4 regions of the Streptomyces sp. NPDC021356 genome follow, and region 4 is predicted to be linked to each of the others. Evidence: riboswitches for the same ligand, from Rfam matches in the RefSeq annotation. Region 4 holds a riboswitch; each other region holds the start of a gene.

Region 1 (5,214 bases), on a different contig from region 4:
TCGCACAATGGCGCGATCTGATCGGTGTGCCGGTCTACTACGCGATGTACCGGGACGGCGAGATCGAGGTCGTGTGTGTCTCCGACACCCCGGGCAATCCGGCTGTCCAGGAGTGGGCCGACTTCCGGGAGACCGGACACGCGCACGCGATCGGCCAGTGCCTGCTCTCCCAGCTGGACGAGAACGCCCGCCGCGACCATCTGGCCCGCTACCCGGTGCGGTCCATCACTCCCTACACGGTCCGTGACGACCACACCATGTTGCGACGTCTGGAGCGGATGCCGCGGATGCAGCCGGTGACGGAACGTCAGGAGTACGCGCTGGGGACGGTCTGCGCGGCCGTTCCGATCACCGTGGGCACCATGGCCGCGACGATGGCGCTCTCACTCCCCGCTCATCAGGCCGACCGGCTGCTGCCCGCGGCGCGCCAGTTGCAGTGCGAGGTGGGGCGGCGTGTCGGGTCTCTCGCGCTGGCTATCAGTATCTGAAAACTCACTCCTTGTGATCTGCCATATACGTTCAGCAAGATGCCACCAGTGTTATGGGGATCATTCCCGGCCAGTCGACGGCAGATGACGGGGTAGTGATGCGCGAGTCCGTACAGGCAGAGGTCATGATGAGCTTTCTCGTGTCCGAGGAGCTCTCCTTCCGCATTCCGGTGGAGTTGCGGTACGAGACCTGTGATCCCTATGCCGTACGGCTGACCTTCCATCTGCCCGGTGACGCCCCCGTCACCTGGGCGTTCGGGCGGGAGCTGCTGGTGGACGGAGTGGGCAGGCCGTGCGGGGACGGCGACGTGCGTATCGCGCCTGCCGAGTCCGACTCGCTTGCGGAGGTCCTGATCCGTCTTCAGGTCGGCGTCGACCGGGCCCTCTTCCGCTCCTCCACGGCGCCCCTGGTGGCGTTCCTCGACCGCACGGACAAACTGGTGCCGCTGGGCCAGGAAGGTGCTCTGGCCGACTTCGACGCGCATCTCGACGAGGCCCTGGACCGGATCCTGGCGGAAGAGCAGAGCGCGGGCTGAAGCGTTTCTGCAAGCGGGCGCGTGCCATGGAGTAACGCTTCACCGCCCGGCACGAGACACGACGCCGGCCCGATCCGAGGCCTGAGGGGCGGCCCGAGGCCTGAGGCCCGGCCCGAGGAGCAGGCCGGGCCAGCCCTCAGTCCCTTCACCGTCCCCGGTGAGGCCTCATTGCTTGCGTCGTCTGCCCCGGCCACCGCGCGCGGGAGCGGGGAGCCCGGCCGCCGCCCGGTTCCGCACCGCCTCCGGGCGGTCGGCCGAGACGACGAGGGCAGCCAGGGCCGTGGTGACCGGCACCGAGGCGACCAGGCCGATCGAGCCCACGAGGGTGCGCACGATCTCCTCGGAGACGAGTTCACTGGTGGCGACGGTCCCCACGCTGCTCTGCGCGATGGAGAAGAGCAGCAGCAGCGGCAGCGCCGCGCCCGCGTACGCGAGGACCAGGGTGTTGACGACGGACGCGATGTGGTCGCGCCCGATGCGGATGCCGGCGCGGTACAGCCCGCGCCAGCCCATGGACGGGTTGGCCTCGTGCAGCTCCCAGATCGCCGACGTCTGGGTCACCGTCACGTCGTCGAGGACGCCGAGCGAGCCGATGATCACACCGGCGAGGAGCAGACCGCTCATGTCGATCGCCGGATAAAGACCGTGGATCAGGCCGGTGTCGTCGTCGGTGTTGCCCGTGAGCGCGGCCCAGCCGATGAACAGCGAACCCAGGACGCCGATCAGCACCAGGGAGATCAGCGTGCCGAGCACCGCCACCGAGGTCCGGGCGGACAGGCCGTGGCACATGTACAGCGCGATCAGCATGATCGCGCTCGACCCGACCACGGCCACGACCAGCGGGTTCGACCCTTGCAGGATCGCGGGAAGGATGAACAGGTCCAGCACCAGGAAGCTGATGGCCAGCGCGACCAGCGCCATGACGCCCCGCAGTCGCCCGACGACCACGACGGCGAGTGCGAAGATCCCGGCCAGCAGCGCCATGGGCAAACCCCGGTTCACGTCCGTGACCGAGTACTGCAGTTCCCGCGGCGCCGCGGGCTCGTAGGCGACCACGACCTTCTCGCCCCGGTGCAACTGCCGCGACTGGTCCGGCTGCACGATCTCGGTGAAGGTGCGCCCCTCGTCCTGGCCGGTGTCGACGCGGACCGTGGCCTTCTTGCAGGTCCCGGACGCCTGCGCCTGGGCAGAGGCGCCCTCGGCGGTGGAGGTGTCCCCGGTGGGTGTGTCACCGGAGGCGTTCACCGCCTTGCAGCTCACCGACACCACCACGGTGACCGTGGCCTGCTGCGTCTGTCGGTCGAATCCCACGCCGGTGCGCTCGTGCGCGGCGGCGCCGCCCGGCCAGAGCGCGACGAGGCCGACCACGACCGCGGCGGCGAAGGGAATCAGGATCGCGGCGATGACCTTGCGGAGGTGCTGGGAGACCGGGGCGGCGGGGCCGTGCCCGTGCCCGTGACCGTGCCCGTGCCCCTGGCCGTGGGGACTGCCTTGCCCGGACGCATGTCCCTGCCCGGCCCCGGCGTCGGGGCGCGGTTCCGGCGGCGGCTGGGGGAACTGCTGTGTCGTGGTCACCGCCAGATCATCGCAAGAAGGGCAGGGGCCCACTGTTCACCGCGCCCCATATGACGCTAGCGTGGAGGCACCTTTGCACACGCGGGAGCTCGGAGCACCGGGCTGAGAGGGCGCTGACCTTCGTCTTCGCGATGTTTCACGTGGAACGAGAGACGTTCCCCGGGAACCGCCGCCGGACGGAAGCCGCTGCGTCGACCGCCGAACCTGTTACCGGGTAATGCCGGCGTAGGGAGTAGGTCTCATGACCAACAAGGACGCACGCACGCCTGCCTCCGCGCAGTTGTCCAGCGACGGGGGGCAGTCCGCTTCCCGCGAGGAGGCCGGGGTGTCCATCGGCTGGCACAAGGCGTATGTCGAGGGCTCACGCCCCGATCTGCGGGTGCCGGTCCGTCAGGTGCACCTCACCAACGGGCAGTCAGTCACGCTCTACGACACTTCGGGCCCGTACACCGATCCGCTCGTCGACACCGATGTCCGCCGTGGCCTGTCGCCGCTGCGGGAGAACTGGATCACTGCCCGCGGCGACACCGAGGAGTACGCGGGTCGGCCGGTCCGTCCCGAGGACGACGGGATCAAGCACACCGCACCGCGCGGGGGCCTGCGCAACCTCGACGCGGTGTTCCCGGGCCGGCCGCGCCAGCCGCGGCGAGGCCGTGACGGCCAGGCCGTGACGCAACTGGCTTACGCCCGCCGGGGGGAGATCACACCGGAGATGGAGTTCGTGGCCGTCCGGGAGAACGTTTCGCCCGAGGTCGTCCGCGAGGAGATCGCGGCAGGCCGCGCGGTGCTCCCGGCCAACGTGAACCACCCGGAGATCGAACCGATGATCATCGGCAAGCGGTTCCTGGTGAAGGTCAACGCCAACATCGGCAACTCCGCGGTGACTTCCTCGATCGAGGAGGAGGTCGAGAAGATGACGTGGGCGACCCGCTGGGGTGCCGACACCGTCATGGACCTCTCCACCGGCCGCAACATCCACACCACGCGTGAATGGGTACTGCGCAACTCCCCCGTGCCCATCGGGACGGTGCCGCTCTACCAGGCTCTGGAAAAGGTCGACGGCAGGGCCGAGGAACTGACCTGGGAAGTCTACAAGGACACGGTCATCGAACAGGCCGAACAGGGCGTGGACTACATGACCGTCCACGCCGGCGTACGCCTCGCGTACGTGCCGCTGACCGCCAACCGCAAGACCGGCATCGTCTCGCGCGGCGGCTCGATCATGGCCGCCTGGTGCCTCGCGCACCACAAGGAGTCGTTCCTCTACGAGAACTTCGAGGAACTCTGCGAGATCCTCGCCGCCTACGACGTCACGTACTCCCTCGGTGACGGCCTCAGGCCGGGCTCGATCGCGGACGCCAACGACGAGGCGCAGTTCGCTGAGTTGCGCACGCTCGGGGAACTCAACACGGTCGCCAAGCGTTTCCACGTACAGACGATGATCGAGGGCCCGGGCCACGTCCCGATGCACAAGATCAAGGAGAACATCGACCTTCAGCAGGAGATCTGTGATGAAGCTCCGTTCTATACGCTCGGACCGCTGACGACGGACGTCGCTCCGGCGTACGACCACATCACCTCCGGTATCGGTGCCGCCATGATCGCCTGGTGGGGCACGGCGATGCTCTGTTACGTCACGCCCAAGGAGCACCTGGGCCTGCCCAACCGCGACGACGTGAAGACAGGGGTCATCACCTACAAGATCGCCGCGCACGCGGCCGACCTCGCCAAGGGACATCCGGGCGCCCAGGAGTGGGACGACGCGCTATCCGACGCCCGTTTCGAGTTCCGGTGGGAGGACCAGTTCAACCTGGCCCTCGACCCGGACACGGCACGGGAGTTCCACGACGAGACCCTCCCGGCGGAGCCCGCCAAGACGGCCCACTTCTGCTCGATGTGCGGGCCGAAGTTCTGTTCGATGAAGATCTCTCAGGACATCCGCCGCGAGCACGGCACCAGCCGGACCGAGGTCGAGGAGGGCATGGCCCAGAAGTCCAAGGAGTTCGCCGCCGCGGGCAACCGGGTGTACCTGCCGCTCGCTGAGTGAGGCCGCGGCCGCTGTCACTCCGGCTGGTGTTCCGGTCCTCCGAAGTCCGGGCTGGTGAAGTCGGGGCTGGAGTAGCTGGGACGCGGGCCCGGGACGCCGTCGCCCGGGCTGCTGAAGCCGGGACGGCCGTAGCCGAGGTGCGGCATGCGGCCGCTCGGTGCCGACGGGTCCGTCCGGTACGGCGTGACGGACCCGGAGGCCGCGAGGGCCTCGCGCAGGAACGGCAGGATGCCCCGTTCGAGCAGGGCCTCCTGCCAGGCGGCGCGGGCCTGGACGAGTTCCTCGTGCGGCGCGGTGCCCGGTGACGGGCGGTTGCGCAGCGCGGTGAGCAGCAGGGCCGCCCCGGCCGCCAGGATGGCGGCAGCGGTCACGGCGCCGAACACCCAGCCGACGGTGACCAGGCTCTGGGCGAAGGCCGGTGCAGGGTCGAGCATCTTCAGTATGTAGCCGACGAGGAGGAAGAGAGCGGCGGCGACGCCCGCGAGGACGGGGGCGAGGACCGCGACGACGGCGGCGGCGCCCGCACCGCTGGGCTCGACGGCCTCGCCGACGGTGGCCGCGATTCCTG
Region 2 (5,214 bases), on a different contig from region 4:
CGGCCGCTCGTCGCGCCCATGGCGGAGGCCGCGGCCGAACGCACGACGGGCGCGGCGCTGCCGGAGCGCCTGCGCGAGAAGGTTCGCTCCTACGCCGCCTCGGCCGACACCGTCGGTGTCTTCTTCGGCGAGGACTGCTTCATCGCGATCGGCTCGATCCTGCTGATCACCGGTTTCGTGAACTCGACGTACCACCAGGAACTCGAACCGACCCAGCTGGCGCTGTGGGCGATACCGCTCGCCGTCTGCGCCTTCCTCATCCACGGGGCCCGCCTGCTGCTCCTGGACCGGCAGCTGGAACGCGAGATGGCACTCGCCGCCGCGGAACACGACCTGCCGCTGCCGAAGGGAACCGCCAAGTGATCAAGGTCGAATGGCTCTACTGGCTGGTGGGCCTCGTCTTCGTCGTCATGGCCGTGCAGATGGCGGCCGACCGCAGCAACCCGAAGCGGTGGACGTCCGCGGCGTTCTGGGGCCTGCTCGGACTCACCTTCCCCTACGGGACCGGGGTGGCGAACGCCGAGTCGGGCGACGGCGGCTGGACCCTGCCCGCCGAACCGCTCGGGGTGGCGGTCCTCGTCCTGATCGTGCTCGCCGGGTTCAACTTCCTCGGCAAGGGCGTGCCGGTGACCACCACCGCCGAGCAGCGCGAGGCCTCCGCCTCCCGGCTCGGCAGCAGGATCTTCATCCCCGCCCTGACGATCCCGGTGGTCGCGATCGTCTGCGCCTCCGTGCTCGACGACTCCGGCCTGTTCGAGAAGGGCAAGGCCACGCTGCTCGGCCTCGGCGTCGGATGCGTCGTCGCCCTCGTCGTCGGCATGCTGGTCACCGGCGAGAAGAAGCTCTCCGTGCCGCTGCACTCCGGCCGCTCCATGCTGGAGGCGATGGGTTCCGCGCTGCTGCTGCCCCAGCTCCTCGCCGTGCTCGGGTCGATCTTCGCGCTGGCCGGCGTCGGCACCCAGGTCGGCAAGATCGTGAACGACGTGCTGCCGGACAACTCGAAGTACCTCGCCGTGATCGCCTACTGCCTGGGCATGTTCCTGTTCACCGTGATCATGGGCAACGCGTTCGCCGCTTTCCCGGTCATGACGGCGGCGATCGGCTGGCCCATCCTCATCGAGCAGATGCACGGCAACGAGGCCGCCGTCCTCGCGATCGGCATGCTGGCCGGTTTCGCCGGCACGCTCTGCACGCCGATGGCCGCCAACTTCAACATCGTCCCGGCCACCCTGCTCGAACTGAAGGACCAGTACGGGCCGATCAAGGCGCAGATCCCGACGGCGCTGCCGCTCCTGGTCTGCTGCACCGTGATCATGGCGGTCTTCGCCTTCTGAGCCACCCGGCCCGCGCCGCCCGCCCCGGCCCGCCCCACCGTCGTTCCCGTGAAGGAAGTCCCATGACCCGTGTGCTCGTCACCGGCTTCGCCCCCTTCGGCGGCGAGAGCGTGAACCCGTCCTGGCAGGCGGCCCGCCTCCTGGCCGCCGAACCGCCCGCCGGACTCACGGTCACCGCCGCCGAACTGCCCTGCGTCTTCGCCACCTCGCTGGACGCGCTGCGGGACGCCGTCCGCGCGGCGGCCCCCGAGCTGGTCCTCTGCCTGGGCCAGGCGGGCGGGCGGCCCGCCGTCACCGTCGAACGCGTCGCCATCAACATCGACGACGCACGCATCCCCGACAACGCCGGAGCCCAGCCCGTCGACGAACCGGTCGTCCCCGGCGGCCCCGCCGCCTACTTCTCCTCCCTCCCCGTCAAGGCCTGCGTCGCCGCCGTGCGCGGGGCCGGGGTCCCGGCCGCCGTCTCCCACACCGCGGGCACGTTCGTCTGCAACCACGTCGCGTACGGCCTCGGCCACCTCATCGCCACCGAGTTCCCGCACGTCCGCGGCGGTTTCGTACATGTCCCCTGGGCGCCCGAGCAGGTCACCGACGGCACCGCCCCGGCCCTGGAGCCCGCCACCGTGGCCCGCGGGCTGCGCGCCCTGCTGGTCGCCGCCGCCGGCACGCCCACGGAGCAGGACCTGAAGATCACCGAGGGGGCCACCCACTGATGCCGCTCACCTCCTACGCGACGCCCTTCGCCCGGCTCGCCCTCGCCAACATCACCCGCGAGTACCCCAACTTCCCCGCCCACCTGGTCACCTCCGCCGCCGAGGACACGCGGCCGAACAGCCTCCATCCGGCCTTCTACGGCGCCTACGACTGGCACTCCTCGGTCCACATGCACTGGCTGCTCGTGCGCGTGCTGCGCCGACACGGCGGCACACCCGCGCTCGCCGAGACCGCGCCCTACGTGAACGTGCTCGACCGGCACCTCACCGCGCGGAACATCGCCGCCGAAGCCGCCTACCTCCTGGACCGGCCCTCCTTCGAGCGGCCGTACGGCTGGGCCTGGCTGGTGGCGCTGGCCGCCGAGTGCCGGGCGTACTCGGGGGCGGCGGGCGCGCGCTGGGCCGAGGCCCTGGCACCGGGCGTCGCCGCCGTCGAGCGGCTGCTCGCCGACTGGCTCCCGAAGGCCACCTATCCCGTGCGCCACGGCAACCATCCCAACAGCGCCTTCGCGCTCGGTCTGCTCCTGGACTCCGGGGAACTGTCCGCCCCGACCGCCGACGCCGTACGGGAACGTCTGCTGGCCTGGTTCGCCGACGACCACGACGCTCCCGCCCACTGGGAGCCGTCGGGCCAGGACTTCCTGTCGCCCGCGCTGACCGAGGCCGACGCGATGCGCCGGGTGCTCGCCCCGGAGGCGTTCGCCTCCTGGCTCGACCGGTTCCTGCCCGCCCTGCGCTCGGGCGCGTCCTGCCCGTCGCTGGACGTGCCGGTGGTCTCCGACCACGCCGATCCGCAGATCGGCCACCTGCTCGGCCTGGCCCTCAGCAGGGCCGCCGCGCTGCGTTCGATCGCCGGGGCGCTGCCGGACGGTCCGGTCCGCACCCGCCTGGCCGAGGCGGCAAGGGCGCACCTCGCGGCAGGCCTGCCCGCGGTGGAGCGCGGCGACTTCACCACCGACCACTGGCTGGCCACCTTCGCCGTGCTGGCGCTCGACGGGGACCACCCCGGCGAGGCCTGACACCGGGCCGGGCTATCCTGGCGGCCGTACCTGGACACGGGGTGCCCCTGCGCGGGGCTGAGATCACACCCGTCGAACCTGAACCAGTTAGGACTGGCGGAGGGATGTCACATGTCATTGCCGCATGCCCGCACCGAGCCGGCCGCCGCCGGCCCGCGGCACGTCTTCGACGGACGGATGCCGACGGCCCCCGGTGATCTGCGGATGGAGGCACGCGGGATCACGCCGGTGCCCGAGGACACCCGCTACGGCGGCCCGGGGCGGCTGTTCACCGTCTGGTTCGCCCCCAACCTGACCATGACCGGCGTGTTCAGCGGCACCGTGGGTGCCACGCTCGGGCTCGACTTCACCACCGCCCTGGCCGCCGTCGTGCTCGGCACCGTGCTGGGCGCGGTGCCCACCGCCTACCTGGGCACCTGGGGAAGCCGGACCGGGGCGGCGCAGATGCCCCTGGCCCGGCTGGCGTTCGGCCGGGCCGTCACCGTGCCGGGCGTGTTGCAGTGGCTGTCGTCGATCGCCTGGGACGCGCTGATCGGCCTGTTCGGCGGGGAGGCGCTGGCCCAGTTGTGCGGCTGGCCGTTCTGGGCGGGCGTCCTGGTGATGATGGCGGGCCAGGGCGCGCTGGGTGTGCTCGGCTACGAGGTGATCCACCGGCTGCAGACGGTGATGACCTTCGCGCTCGCCGCGGCCTTCGCCGTCCTCGCCGCCAAGCTCGTCCACGGCGCCCACCCGGCCGCGACCGCCACCGTGCACGGCGCCGACCGGGCCGGGGCGTTCGCCCTGACCTGCACCGTCGCGCTGAGCCTCGCCCTGTCCTGGGCCCCCTACGCCAGTGACTTCAGCCGCTACCTGCCCCGCACGGCATCGCGTCCGCGCATGTTCTGGTGCACGCTGCTCGGCATCGGCCTGTCCTTCGTGGCGGTGCAGGCGCTCGGCCTGTGGGGCGCCGCCGAGTTCACCGACCAGACCGCCCACGGCGTCGACACGCTGCTCGGCGGGGGCGCGCTCGGCGCGTTCGGGCTCCTGGCGATCGCGCTCTCGGCCCTGTGCAGCAACGCCATGAACGACTACAGCGGGTCGCTGGCCCTGCAGACCATGGGCGTACGCCTGCCCCGGCCGCCGGCCGCCGCCCTCGCCGCGGTCCTCGGGTTCCCGCTGGTGCTGTGGATGCACGCGGCCGACACCACCGCGCGCTTCCAGAACGTGCTGCTGTTCGTCGGGTACTGGATCCCGGCCTTCGTCGCCATCGTGATCGTCGACTGGGCCGCCCGGGCCCGCGCCCGCGGCGGGCGCCCCGTCGAGCTGTCACAGGAGACGGACCGCCCGCAGTCCTGGTGGCCGGCGCTCACCGCGTTCGTCGTCGCCTTCGCCGTGTCCGTGCCGTTCATGAACACCGGCCTGTACACGGGCCCGGCCGCCCGGGCCCTGCACGGCGCCGATCTCGCCTATCCGGTGGCGTTCGCGGCGGCCCTGCTCGTGTACGCGCCGTTGCGCGCACTGCGGCGGCCGCGTACGGCGGACGGGGCGGCCGGCGACGGGGTCCGAGGGTAGGAGCAGCCGTACCACCACCGCGGGCGGCGCTCCGGCGGGGGCGCCGGAGATGGGCACCATGACCACGACACCGGGGACGGGGCTGGGCACGGCGTCATGACCGCCGCGCCGGGCAGCGCGGAGGGGACCCGCCTGCGGCCGGCCGCGGTCGCCGGTCCGCCGCAGGCCGCGGCCGGCGCCGGCCCGAACTGAACGAAGTGCGCGGTACCCCGTTCGGCCCCACACTGGGTAGTGCCTCGCCGCGTGCGGCTCGCGGGGCCGGGTGAAGAGAGTCCGCCGGTGCTCCCCTCGGGAGGCTCCATGGTTGTGGTGGCACTGTGCACGCCGATCGCGATGATGCTGCTCCTGCTGGGGATGGACGCCTTCGAGGAACTCCTGTCCCGGTGGGCGAGCGAGCCGGACGACGAGACGTCGGAACCGGAACCCCCGACGACACCGTGACGCGCCGGGACGGGCCGGTGGTCATCGCGCGACCCGTGAGTCCCTCGGTGTCCCGAGCGCCCGTCGACACAGCGGAACGTCGCTCCGTAGGTGGATCGGAGCGACGTTCCGTTGTCCGGCGGTTGTTCGGCGGTTTTTCGCCCGGCCGGACGCGGA
Region 3 (5,214 bases), on a different contig from region 4:
ACGGCAGGCGGCGCGCGACCCGCTTCTGCATCCGGGTGAAGGCGTACCAGCGCCGCACCGACCACTGCCGCTGGCGGGTCGTCGCGGCGTCCAGCTCCAGCTGCCGGTCCACGGTGATGGGGTGGTGGACGGTGGTGACCAGGGGGGCGCCGACGTCGCCGAGGAGGCCGTAGCCGAGGGTCTGGTTGTCGTGGACGACGTCGAACTCGCCGCGGCGGGCGCGCAGGTGGCGGCGGGCGCGCAGCGAGAAGGTCAGCGGCTCGGGGAAGCCGCCGGTCCACATGGTGGCGACCTCCAGCGCGTCGATCCAGTCGCGGTACTCGCCGCGCTTCGGAGTGCGGAAGGGATCGGGCTGGCGGTAGAGGTCGAGGCTGGGCAGTTCGGTCAGGCGCAGCGTGCCGGCGTGGTCGTCGTCCTCGTCGAGGACGGGGTACGGCTGGGCGCCGATGACCTCGACGCGGTGGCCGAGGCGGGCCAGTTCGCGCGAGAGGTGGCGTACGTAGACGCCCTGGCCGCCGCAGAACGGGTTCCCCTTGTAGGTGAGGAGCGCGATCCTGAGCGCTCGGCCGCCGTCCTGGGCGGGGTCCGCCGGGGACCCGGCCCAACTGGCCTCAGCGGTCACTTAGGGCCCCCTTCTGACTGCACCGTCCCGCGAGATTACGCCGGGACGCTAATCTAGAACAAGTTTCAGACTTGATCGTCTTGATCGTTCAGGAGGCTCCGAATCTACCGGCAGGTAGCCGCGCTGTGAGCCGGGGAGCGGGTGATTCGCGCCACGGCTCGGGCCATGGCCCCGGGCCGCGCGCTGCCCGGTCCGGCCGCGGCCGTGCGCTCCCCCGGCCGGAGTCCTGCCACGCCGTCCGATCCCCCGCCCTCGACCGACTGCCACGGAGCGCGACCCATGCCTGCGCAAGCCAGTACCTCCCGGTCGGACGCGCCGCCGCTCACCGAGCGGCAGGAGGCGCGCCGCCGCCGCATCCTGCGCGCGAGCGCGCAGCTGGCCTGCCGGGGCGGCTTCGACGCGGTGCAGATGCGAGAGGTGGCGGAGTCCTCGCAGGTGGCGCTCGGCACGCTGTACCGGTACTTCCCGTCCAAGGTGCACCTGCTGGTCGCCACGATGCGGGACCAGCTGGAGCGGCTGCACGGCACGCTGCGCAAGCGGCCACCGGCCGGTGACAGCGCGGCCGAGCGGGTGGCGGAGACGCTGATGCGCGCGTTCTTCGCGCTCCAGCGCGAGCCCGAGCTGGCGGACGCGATGGTGCGCGCCCTGACCTTCGCGGACCGCAGTGCGAGCCCCGAGGTCGACCAGGTCTCCCGGCAGACCACGACGATCATCCTGGACGCGATGGGCCGGGACGACCCGGGTCCGGAGCAGCTCGCCGTGGTCCGGGTCGTCGAGCACACCTGGCTCTCGGCCCTGATCACCTGGCTCTCGGGCCGCGCGTCCATCGCGCAGGTCCAGGTCGACATCGAGACGGTGTGCCGGCTGATCGACCTGACCGAGGGCGAGCGCGAATAGCCGGTATGCCGATGTATGCCGATCAGTCGGATTTTCCCGGCTTCAGGTATTGCGTCAGGCTGTGCGCGTTCTATCCTGGAAGTGCCTACGAGGCGAGTGAGGGAGTCCGACCGGAGTAGCCGACTTCCGCGAGACGCTACGGCATCCGCTGGGGCCGACGTCGACGGTAGGGCTGAGAGGCCGGAAGGTTCGCAGCAGAACCGGAAGGCGACCCCCATCACCTGATCCGGACCATACCGGCGAAGGGAACCCGTCTCGTAGGTTTTTCGCGCGCCCGCGCCCATGCGCGGCTGCTATGCAGGGCCCATGGACATGGCCCCTCTTGAGCGCCTCCGCGCCGAACGCGCCTGCGAACGACTGATCGTCGACTTCGTCCACCGCCTGGACCTGGGCGATCCGGCCTCCGTGGCCGAGCTGTTCGTCCCGGACGGGGTGTGGCAGTGGCCGCCGCCCGGGGACGGCAGGCGGGTGGAGGGGCGTGACGCCCTGCGGACGTACTTCGGCTCCCGCCCGGCGGGCCGGCTCTCGCGCCGCGTGATGTCCAACGTCCTCGTCACGGTGGCCTCCGCGGACACGGCGACGGCCACCTCGTACTTCACCACCTACCGCGTCGACGGCCACAGCGCCGCCCGCGGCATGGTGCCGCCCGGCCCGCCCGTCCAGGTCGGTGACTACGCCGACGTCTTCCGCCGGACCGGCGACGGTGAGTGGCTGCTGGTCTCCCGGACCCTGCGCCTGCCGTTCGGCGGACCCACCCCGGGTCTGTAGCCACAGCGCCCGGGCCCGTAGCCCCAGCGCCCGCCGGCCCGTGGCCGCAGGCCCCCACGGCCACCCCGTGGCCGCCGCCGGCCGGGCCGGTAGAGTGGCCCGGTCGTTTCACGCCTGTCCGGGGGGAAGCCGGTGCGAATCCGGCGCTGACCCGCAACCGTAGACCGCCCACGTGGCGGCGAGCCGGAATGCCCCGGGCGCGCGCGTGAGCGGCTCGCGTACGCCGGCAGCCCGCCGCCGTACGGCACCGTCGAGGGATACGGAGCCGAGCCGCCGGGGTGTCCCGTGCTGTCCGGCTCCCCACAGGGAGAGGCTTCCGCCGATCATGAACATACGCCGCAGCGCAGCGGCCCTGGCCGCCGTCGCCGCCGTCGCCGTGATCGGTGTCCCGGCGCAGGCCGCCGTCGCCGACTCCTCCCCGTCCCCCTCCGCCTCCCCCGCGCTCCCGCCGGGGCTGTACGGAAGCACCGACCCGAAGTACGACGGCGTCTGGCGGCAGTCCCTCGCGCTGCTCGCGCAGCACACCGTGGGGGTGCGGCCCGCCGCGCGGGCCGTGGACTGGCTGGCCGGGCAGCAGTGCGCGAGCGGCGCGTTCGCGCCCTTCCGCGCCGACCCGGCGCACGGGTGCGACGCCAGGACGGCCGTCGACTCCAACAGCACGGCCGCCGCCGTCCAGGCGCTCGCCGCGCTCGGCGGCCACGACGCGGTGACCGGCAAGGCCGTCTCCTGGCTGAAGTCCGTGCAGAACAAGGACGGCGGCTGGGGGTACGCGCCCGGCGGGCCCAGCGACGCCAACTCGACCTCGGTCGTCGTCGGCGCCCTCGCCGCCGTGGGCGAGAAGCCCGCGTCCGTCGTCAAGGACGGCAAGTCCCCCTACGACGCCCTGCTGAAGCTGGCCCTGCCGTGCACGGGTGACGGTGCGGGCGCGTTCGCCTACCAGCCCGACAAGCACGGCAAGCTCGCCGCCAACGCGGACGCGACCGCCGCCGGTGTGGTCGCCGCGCTCGGTCAGGGACTGGCCGCCACGCCGCAGAGGAAGACGGGTGACGCGGCCCGCTGCACCGGCTCCGGTACCGCCACCCCGGCGCGGGCCGCCGCGGGCGGCGCCGCCTACCTCGCACACGCCGTCGCCAAGGACGGCCACCTCACCTCGGCGCTCCCCGGCGCCACCGCCCAGCCCGACTACGGCAACACCGCCGACGCGGTCGTCGCGCTCGCCGCGCAGGGCGGTGCGGGACAGGCGCGGAGGCCGCTGGAGTGGCTGAAGAAGAACGCCGGGAGCTGGGCGGCGCAGAGCGGTCCGGCCGCCTACGCCCAGCTGGTCTTCGCCGCCCACGCCACCGGCACCGACCCGCGCGCCTTCGGCGGCCTCGACCTGGTCAAGGCGCTGAACGCGACCGGCCCGGCGCCGCAGCAGGCCGCGACGGGCAGCACGAGCGGCGACGCGACGCAGAAGAGCGACAGCTCGTCCCACACCACCTGGTGGATCGTCGGCGGGGTCTGCCTGGTCGTCGTCCTCGGCGCCGCCGCCTGGCTGGGCACACGCGGCAGCCGCGCCAAGAGGCAGCAGCCGTGACACACCGCCGCCTCCGCGCCCTGCCCACGCCGACCGCCGGCTCCCCGCTGTCCGCACTGTCCGTGGTGTCCGCGCTGCTGCTGGCCGCCGTGGTCCTGCTGTCGGCGGCCGTCGCCCCGGCCCAGGCGGCCGGGTACCGCTACTGGTCCTTCTGGGACCGCGACGGCGGCAGCTGGACGTACGCCACGCAAGGGCCGTCCACGGCCCGGCCCGCCGACGGTGACGTGCAGGGCTTCCGCTTCGCGGTGAGCCAGGACTCGAAGGACGCGGCCAAGCCTCGCGGGACGGCTGACTTCGCGGCCATCTGCTCGGGCACCCCGGCACGGGGCGGTGCCAAGCGCGTCGCACTGGTCCTCGACTTCGGCGTCCAGGCCGATGCCCCCTCCGGGGAGACCCCGCCCGCGCCCCGCACGGCCTGCGCCCTCGTGCCCTCCGACGCCACCACGGCGGACGCCCTCGCGGCCGTCGCCAAGCCCCTGCGGTACGACACCAACGCGTTGCTGTGCGCGATCTCCGGATACCCGCGCCAGGGCTGCGGCGAGCAGGTCGCGGCGGACGGCGGAGCGAAGGCCACGGGCAGCAAGCCGACCCCGGACACGGCCGGCACGGCCGGCACGGCCGGCACGGCCGCCAAGAACGGCGACGGCGGCCCGTCCGTCGGCTTCATCGCGGGCGGCGCCCTGATCGTCGTCCTCGCCGGGGCGGCCCTCTGGCAGGCCCGGCGGCGCAGGAATGCGTGACGGGACCGGGACCGGTGGCGCGGGCGCCCACCGGACCGGCCCACGCGCCCACCGGACCGGCCCCCGCACCCGCCTGGCCGGTCCGCGCATCCACCGCTCCGGACCCCGTGTCCACGCGGGGGCCTGGTGGCTGTGGGCGCTGGCCCTCGGCACCGGCGCCACCCGCACCACCAACCCGCTCCTGCTCGCCCTGCTCCTCGCGGTCTCCGGCTACGTCGTGGTGACGTGCCGTCCGAACACCCCCTCGGCCCGCTCCTACAGCGCCTTCCTGCGGCTGGCGCTCGCCGTCCTGGCCGTCCGGCTGTTCTTCGCCGTGGTCCTCGGTTCGCCCATCCCCGGCACGCACGTGCTCGTCACCCTCCCGGAAGTCCCGCTGCCGCACTGGGCGCAGGGCATCCGGCTGGGCGGCCGGGTCACGGCCGAGGGACTGCTGTTCGCCCTCTACGACGGCCTGAAGCTGGCCGCGCTGCTGATCTGCGTGGGCGCCGCCAACGCGCTGGCCGCACCGGCCCGGCTGCTCAAGTCCCTGCCCGGTGCGCTGTACGAGACGGGCGTGGCCGTCGTCGTCGCGCTCACGTTCGCCCCGCACCTGGTGGCCGACGGACGCAGGC
Region 4 (5,214 bases):
GCGTCACCGCCGAGGCGAGCATCACGCCCGCGCAGCCCAGCTCCATGGCCAGCGCCGCGTCCGAGGCCGTGCCGGCGCCCGCGTCCAGGATCACCGGCACGCGCGCGTGCTCCACGATCAGCTGGAAGTTGTGCGGGTTGCGGATCCCGAGCCCGGACCCGATCGGCGAGCCCAGCGGCATGATCGCGGCGCAGCCGACGTCCTCCAGCTTCCGGGCGAGCACGGGGTCGTCGTTGGTGTAGGGCAGCACCGTGAAGCCGTCGTCGACCAGCGTCTCCGCCGCGTCCAGCAGTTCGATGGGGTCGGGCAGCAGCGTGCGCTCGTCGGCGATGACCTCCAGTTTGACCAGGTCGGTGCCGAGCGCCTCCCGGGCGAGGCGGGCGGTGAGGACCGCCTCGCCGGCCGTGAAGCAGCCCGCGGTGTTGGGCAGCACCCGGATGCCGAGCTTTTCCAGCACGGACAGCACGGAGCCGTGCACGGAAGGGTCCACCCGGCGCATCGCGACCGTGGTCAGCTCCGTGCCGGAGGCCACCAGCGACCGTTCGAGGACGTCCAGGCTGGGCGCACCGCCGGTGCCCATGATCAGCCGGGACGTGAAGGACGTACCACCGAGGACGAAGGGGTCGTCGGCCATGGGTCAGCCTCCTTGGACGGCGGTGAGGATTTCGACGCGGTCGCCCTCGGTCAGGGCGGTGGCGGGCCACCGGTCGCGCGGGACGACGGTCTCGTTGAGGGCGGCGGCCACCCCGGAGGGCGCCGCGGTCAGGGCCCGTACGACGGTGTCCAGGGCCGTGCCGGGCGCGAACTCGCGCGGCTCGCCGTTGACGGAGATGCGGACGGGGAGGGTCATGCGGACTGCTCCGTGAGGGCGGCGGCGCGAAAGCGCCGCGGGGTGAAGGGACGGGCCTCGTCCGGCAGCTCGCCGGTCGTCAGCACGTGGGCCATGACGTCACCGGTCACCGGCGTGAGCAGCACGCCGTTGCGGTAGTGGCCGGTCGCCACAAGGAGCCCGTCCAGACCGGTCGGGCCGAGCAGCGGCGCGTTGTCGGGGGAGCCGGGGCGCAGCCCGGCCCGGGTCTCGGTCAGCGGCAGCTCGGTGATGCCGGGCACCAGCTCGTGCGCGTCGCGCAGCAGCTCGTAGACGCCGCCCGCCGTCACCGTGGTGTCCCAGCCCAGCTCCTCGCTGGTGGCCCCGACGACCAGTTCGCCGCTGAGCCGCGGCACCAGGTAGAGGTGGCCGCCGCGCACCACGGCCCGCACCGTGCGGCTCAGGAACGGCGCGTACCGCTTCGGCACGGTCAGCCGCAGCACCTGCCCCTTCACCGGCCGCACCGGCGGCAGCAGCTCGTCCGGCACCCCCGCGAGGCGTCCGCTGAGGCTGCCGGCGGCCAGCACCACCTGCTCGGCGCCGAGCGCGGTGCCGTCGCGCAGCACGCAGCCCGTGGCCCGCTCCCGCTCGACGGTGAGCCGCTCGGCCCACGCGCGGTGGAAGACGACGCCCGTGCGCTCGCAGGCGGCCACCAGGGCGGCGGCCAGCCGCCGCGGGTCGATCTGGTGGTCGCCGTCCACCCGGAGCCCGCCGCGCACGCCCGGCGCGAGCATCGGCTCCAGGCGCCGGCACTCGCGCCCCGACAGCCATTCCGACTCCAGGCCGGAGCGCTGTTGCAGGGCGTGCAGTTCCCGCAGGTGGGCGCGGTCGTCGGCGTCCAGCGCCACGGCGAGCGTCCCGCACCTGCGGTAACCGAGGTCGAGGCCGGTCAGCTCGGTCAGCTCGGCCGCGAACGCCGGGTAGCGGCGGGCCGATGCCAGGTTCAGGCCGAGCAGGGTCTCCTCGCCGTAGTGCAGTTCCGTGACGGCGGCCAGCATCCCGGCCGCCACCTGCGCGGCACCGCCGCCCGGCTCCGGATCCACCACGGCCGTGGCCAGCCCGCTGCGGGCCGCGCGCCAGGCGGTCACGAGCCCGATGATCCCGCCCCCGACGACGAGGACGTCTGACGTACGTGGCAACGACATGGGCGTCCAGCCCCTCCCTTCGCCGGCATGACCCGGATCAGGTTCGTACGGTCGGAGGCCGCCAGCCTCCCTCTCAGCCCGGTGCGTCCGGGCTCCCGCGAGTGCTTGTACGGTGGCCACCCTAGCCCCTGGAGCAGCGCTTTTGTAAGGGAGCCTCCTGTATGCCGCCCTCGCTGGACGGTCTCGTCCTCGCCCCCGTCACCGACCAGGCCCCCGGCCAGGTGGGAACCCGCACCCGCTTCACCTACCACGAGCGGGGCGGTGAGATCTGGGCCGAGTACGCGGGCGGTGACGTCGTCCGCGGTCATCTGGTGGGCACCCGGGCGGGCGACCGGCTCGACTTCCGGTACGTCCAGCTCAAGCACGACGGCACCACCTCCTCGGGGCACTGCGTCTCGACGGTCGTCGAACTCCCCGACGGACGGGTGCGGTTGGAGGAGACGTGGGAGTGGGAGTCGCAGGCCGGGAGCGGCACGAGCGTGGTGGAACAGGTGGGCGGGTGACGTCCGCGGGCATGGCGTCGGCGGTGGTGGCGTCGGCGGCCGTGGCGTTCACGGGCGTGGCCCCGGGGGACGGGGCGTCGGCGGACGAGGCGTCGGCGGGCGTTGTGGAGCACGTCACTCCGCACGCCCCCTGACTGACAAAACGTCAGGTGACTATGGTGATCAGGTGAGCGAGCAGACGCAGGAACAGGGCACGGCCCAGCCGCGGCGCGTGGTCGTCGTCGGCGCGGGCATGGCCGGAGTGCAGACCGCGGTCGCCCTGCGCGAGCAGGGCTTCACCGGCACCGTCGTCCTGATCGGCGCCGAACCCCACCAGCCCTACGACCGGCCGCCGCTGTCCAAGGCCGTCCTGCTCGGCAAGGCCGAGGGGTCCGCCTTCGACGTCGACTTCGAGGCGCTCGGCCTGGAGCTGCGGCTCGGCTGCGAGGCCCTGGCCGTGCGCCTCGAAGCCCATGTGCTCGACACCTCCGAGGGACCCGTCCCGTACGACGTGCTGGTCCTCGCCACGGGCGCGGAGCCGATGCGGCTGCCCGGCGCCGAGGACGTCCCGGGCGTGCACCTGCTGCGCACCCTGGACGACGCCGAACGGCTGCGGCCGGTCCTCGCCGAGCAGCACGACGTCGTCGTGGTCGGCGCGGGCTGGATCGGCGCCGAGTTCGCCACGGCCGCCCGCGAGGCGGGCTGCGCCGTGACGGTCGTGGAGGCCGCCGACCGGCCGCTGGCGGGCGTCCTGCCCGCCGAGGTGGCCGCCCCGATGACCGCCTGGTACGCCGACAGCGGTACCGAGCTGCGCACCCACGCGCGCGTGGCGCGCGTCGAGCCCGGCGCGGTCGTGCTCGACGACGGGGCACGGCTGCCCGCGGGCGCCGTCGTCGTCGGCATCGGCGCCCGCCCCGCGACCGCCTGGCTGGCGGGCTCCGGCATCGAGCTGGGCGAGCGCGGAGAGGTGCTCGCCGACGACCACCTGCGCGCCGGCGCGGCGGACGTGTACGCGGTCGGCGACTGCGCCTCCTTCCCGTCGGGCCGGTACGGCGAGCGCCTGCTGGTCCACCACTGGGACAACGCGCTCCAGGGCCCGCGTACGGTCGCCGCCAACGTGATCGGCCTGACCCCGGCCGTCTACGACCCGGTGCCGTACTTCTGGTCCGAGCAGTTCGGCCGCTTCGTGCAGTACGCCGGACACCACACCTCGGCCGACACCACCGTCTGGCGCGGCGACCCCTCCGGCCCCGCCTGGACGGTCTGCTGGCTGCGCGGCAGCCGCCTGGTCGCCCTGTTGGCGGTAGGCCGGCCGCGGGATCTCGCGCAGGGCAGACGGCTCATCGAGGCGGGCGCGGCGATGGATCCCGCGCTGCTGGCCGACCCGTCACGGCCGCTGAAGGCGGCCACCGCCTAGCGAAGCGCACCGAACGGCCTCCGCCCAGGTGGGCGGGGTCGGCTTCCGAGTGTCAGTGGCAGATGGCACGCTTGGTTCCGTGACCGAGATTGACGCGAAGACCGATGCGCTCGTCCCCGCCTGGCTGACCCTGCCCGACATCGCCGAGAAGCTCGGCGTCGAGGTGACGCGTGTGCGGCAGCTGGTCAAGGAGGGCCAGCTCATCGCCGTACGCCGTGGTGAGAACCGCGCGCTGCACGTCCCCGCCGCCTTCATCGACGAGGACAAGGTCGTCAAGGGCCTGTCCGGGACCCTGACGCTCCTGCGGGACGACGGCTTCACGGTCGAAGAGATGATCGAGTGGCTCTTCACCCCCGACCCGACCCTGCCCGGCACCCCGGCCCAGGCCCTGAGCGAGAATCGCGGCACGGAGGTGAAGCGCCGCGCCCAGGCGCTCGCCGTCTGACCCCGGGCGCACTGACAGGGCGGCCCGCTGTCCGGGCCGCCCGCTGCCCGGACTGAACCATCCGTCCGGCGTACGGGCCGCGGTCGTTCCCGGCCGAGGCAGGCCGAGGCAGGCGCAGACCGGCCGAGACCGGCCCAGGCGCTCCGAAGCCGTGGCCCGTACGCCTTCGACACACCGCAACCGATCCCAGGGGGACCCCGTATGTCCGACACCGCCGCAGCCGCCGCCCGCGCCCGCCTGGCCGACGCGCGCCTGTACCTGTGCACGGACGCCCGCAGGGACCGGGGCGACCTGCCCGAGTTCCTCGACGCGGTCCTCGCGGGCGGCGTCGACATCGTGCAACTGCGCGACAAGGGCATGGAGGCCGGGGAGGAGCTGGAGCACCTGGAGGTGTTCGCCGACGCCTGCGCCCGCCACGGCAGACTGCTCGCGGTCAACGACCGCGCGGACGTCGCCCACGCCGCCCGCGCGGACGTGCTGCACCTGGGCCAGGGCGACCTGCCCGTCCCCGCGGCGCGCGCGATACTCGGCGACGACGTCCTGATCGGCCGCTCCACCCATGCCGAGTCCGAGGCCGCCGCTGCCGCCGAGCAGGACGGCGTCGACTACTTCTGCACGGGCCCCTGCTGGCCCACCCCGACCAAGCCCGGCCGCCACGCGCCGGGTCTCGACCTGGTCCGGCACACCGCCGCCCTCGGCACCGACCGGCCCTGGTTCGCCATCGGCGGCATCGACCTCGGCAACCTGGACCAGGTGCTGGAGGCCGGCGCCCGACGCGTCGTCGTGGTCCGGGCGATCACCGAGGCCGGCGACCCCGGCGCGGCGGCGGCGGAGTTCGCGAAGCGTCTGCGGCAGGC

Evidence for each region. Region 4 has a riboswitch for thiamine pyrophosphate ahead of thiO (glycine oxidase ThiO). Riboswitches for the same ligand answer to the same signal wherever they lie in the genome.
Region 1: linked by a shared signal. The riboswitch ahead of thiC (phosphomethylpyrimidine synthase ThiC) and the one ahead of thiO (glycine oxidase ThiO) in region 4 are both predicted to bind thiamine pyrophosphate.
Region 2: linked by a shared signal. The riboswitch ahead of AB0G56_RS00060 (cytosine permease) and the one ahead of thiO (glycine oxidase ThiO) in region 4 are both predicted to bind thiamine pyrophosphate.
Region 3: linked by a shared signal. The riboswitch ahead of AB0G56_RS14315 (nuclear transport factor 2 family protein) and the one ahead of thiO (glycine oxidase ThiO) in region 4 are both predicted to bind thiamine pyrophosphate.

What each region holds. Positions count from the first base shown of each region.
Region 1 covers NZ_JBFACU010000006.1:227,015-232,228, forward strand. Annotated here, with positions in the region: gene AB0G56_RS10365 (helix-turn-helix domain-containing protein) at 1-488, shown strand, start outside; gene AB0G56_RS10370 (SsgA family sporulation/cell division regulator) at 587-1,024, shown strand; gene AB0G56_RS10375 (YibE/F family protein) at 1,190-2,599, opposite strand; TPP riboswitch at 2,671-2,848, shown strand; gene thiC (phosphomethylpyrimidine synthase ThiC) at 2,841-4,646, shown strand; gene AB0G56_RS10385 (hypothetical protein) at 4,661-5,214, opposite strand, start outside.
Region 2 covers NZ_JBFACU010000001.1:6,169-11,382, forward strand. Annotated here, with positions in the region: gene AB0G56_RS00040 (DUF969 domain-containing protein) at 1-363, shown strand, start outside; gene AB0G56_RS00045 (DUF979 domain-containing protein) at 360-1,334, shown strand; gene pcp (pyroglutamyl-peptidase I) at 1,397-2,047, shown strand; gene AB0G56_RS00055 (DUF2891 domain-containing protein) at 2,047-3,066, shown strand; TPP riboswitch at 3,094-3,188, shown strand; gene AB0G56_RS00060 (cytosine permease) at 3,178-4,617, shown strand; gene AB0G56_RS00065 (hypothetical protein) at 4,918-5,058, shown strand.
Region 3 covers NZ_JBFACU010000009.1:113,137-118,350, forward strand. Annotated here, with positions in the region: gene AB0G56_RS14305 (glycosyltransferase family 4 protein) at 1-622, opposite strand, end outside; gene AB0G56_RS14310 (TetR family transcriptional regulator) at 902-1,519, shown strand; TPP riboswitch at 1,608-1,784, shown strand; gene AB0G56_RS14315 (nuclear transport factor 2 family protein) at 1,826-2,287, shown strand; cobalamin riboswitch at 2,410-2,481, shown strand; gene AB0G56_RS14320 (prenyltransferase/squalene oxidase repeat-containing protein) at 2,613-3,863, shown strand; gene AB0G56_RS14325 (SCO2322 family protein) at 3,926-4,603, shown strand; gene AB0G56_RS14330 (CbiQ family ECF transporter T component) at 4,596-5,214, shown strand, end outside.
Region 4 covers NZ_JBFACU010000002.1:337,976-343,189, reverse strand. Annotated here, with positions in the region: gene AB0G56_RS03730 (thiazole synthase) at 1-634, opposite strand, end outside; gene thiS (sulfur carrier protein ThiS) at 638-850, opposite strand; gene thiO (glycine oxidase ThiO) at 847-2,013, opposite strand; TPP riboswitch at 2,011-2,122, opposite strand; gene AB0G56_RS03715 (hypothetical protein) at 2,175-2,516, shown strand; gene AB0G56_RS03710 (hypothetical protein) at 2,513-2,650, shown strand; gene AB0G56_RS03705 (FAD-dependent oxidoreductase) at 2,683-3,912, shown strand; gene AB0G56_RS03700 (Rv2175c family DNA-binding protein) at 3,992-4,357, shown strand; gene thiE (thiamine phosphate synthase) at 4,559-5,214, shown strand, end outside.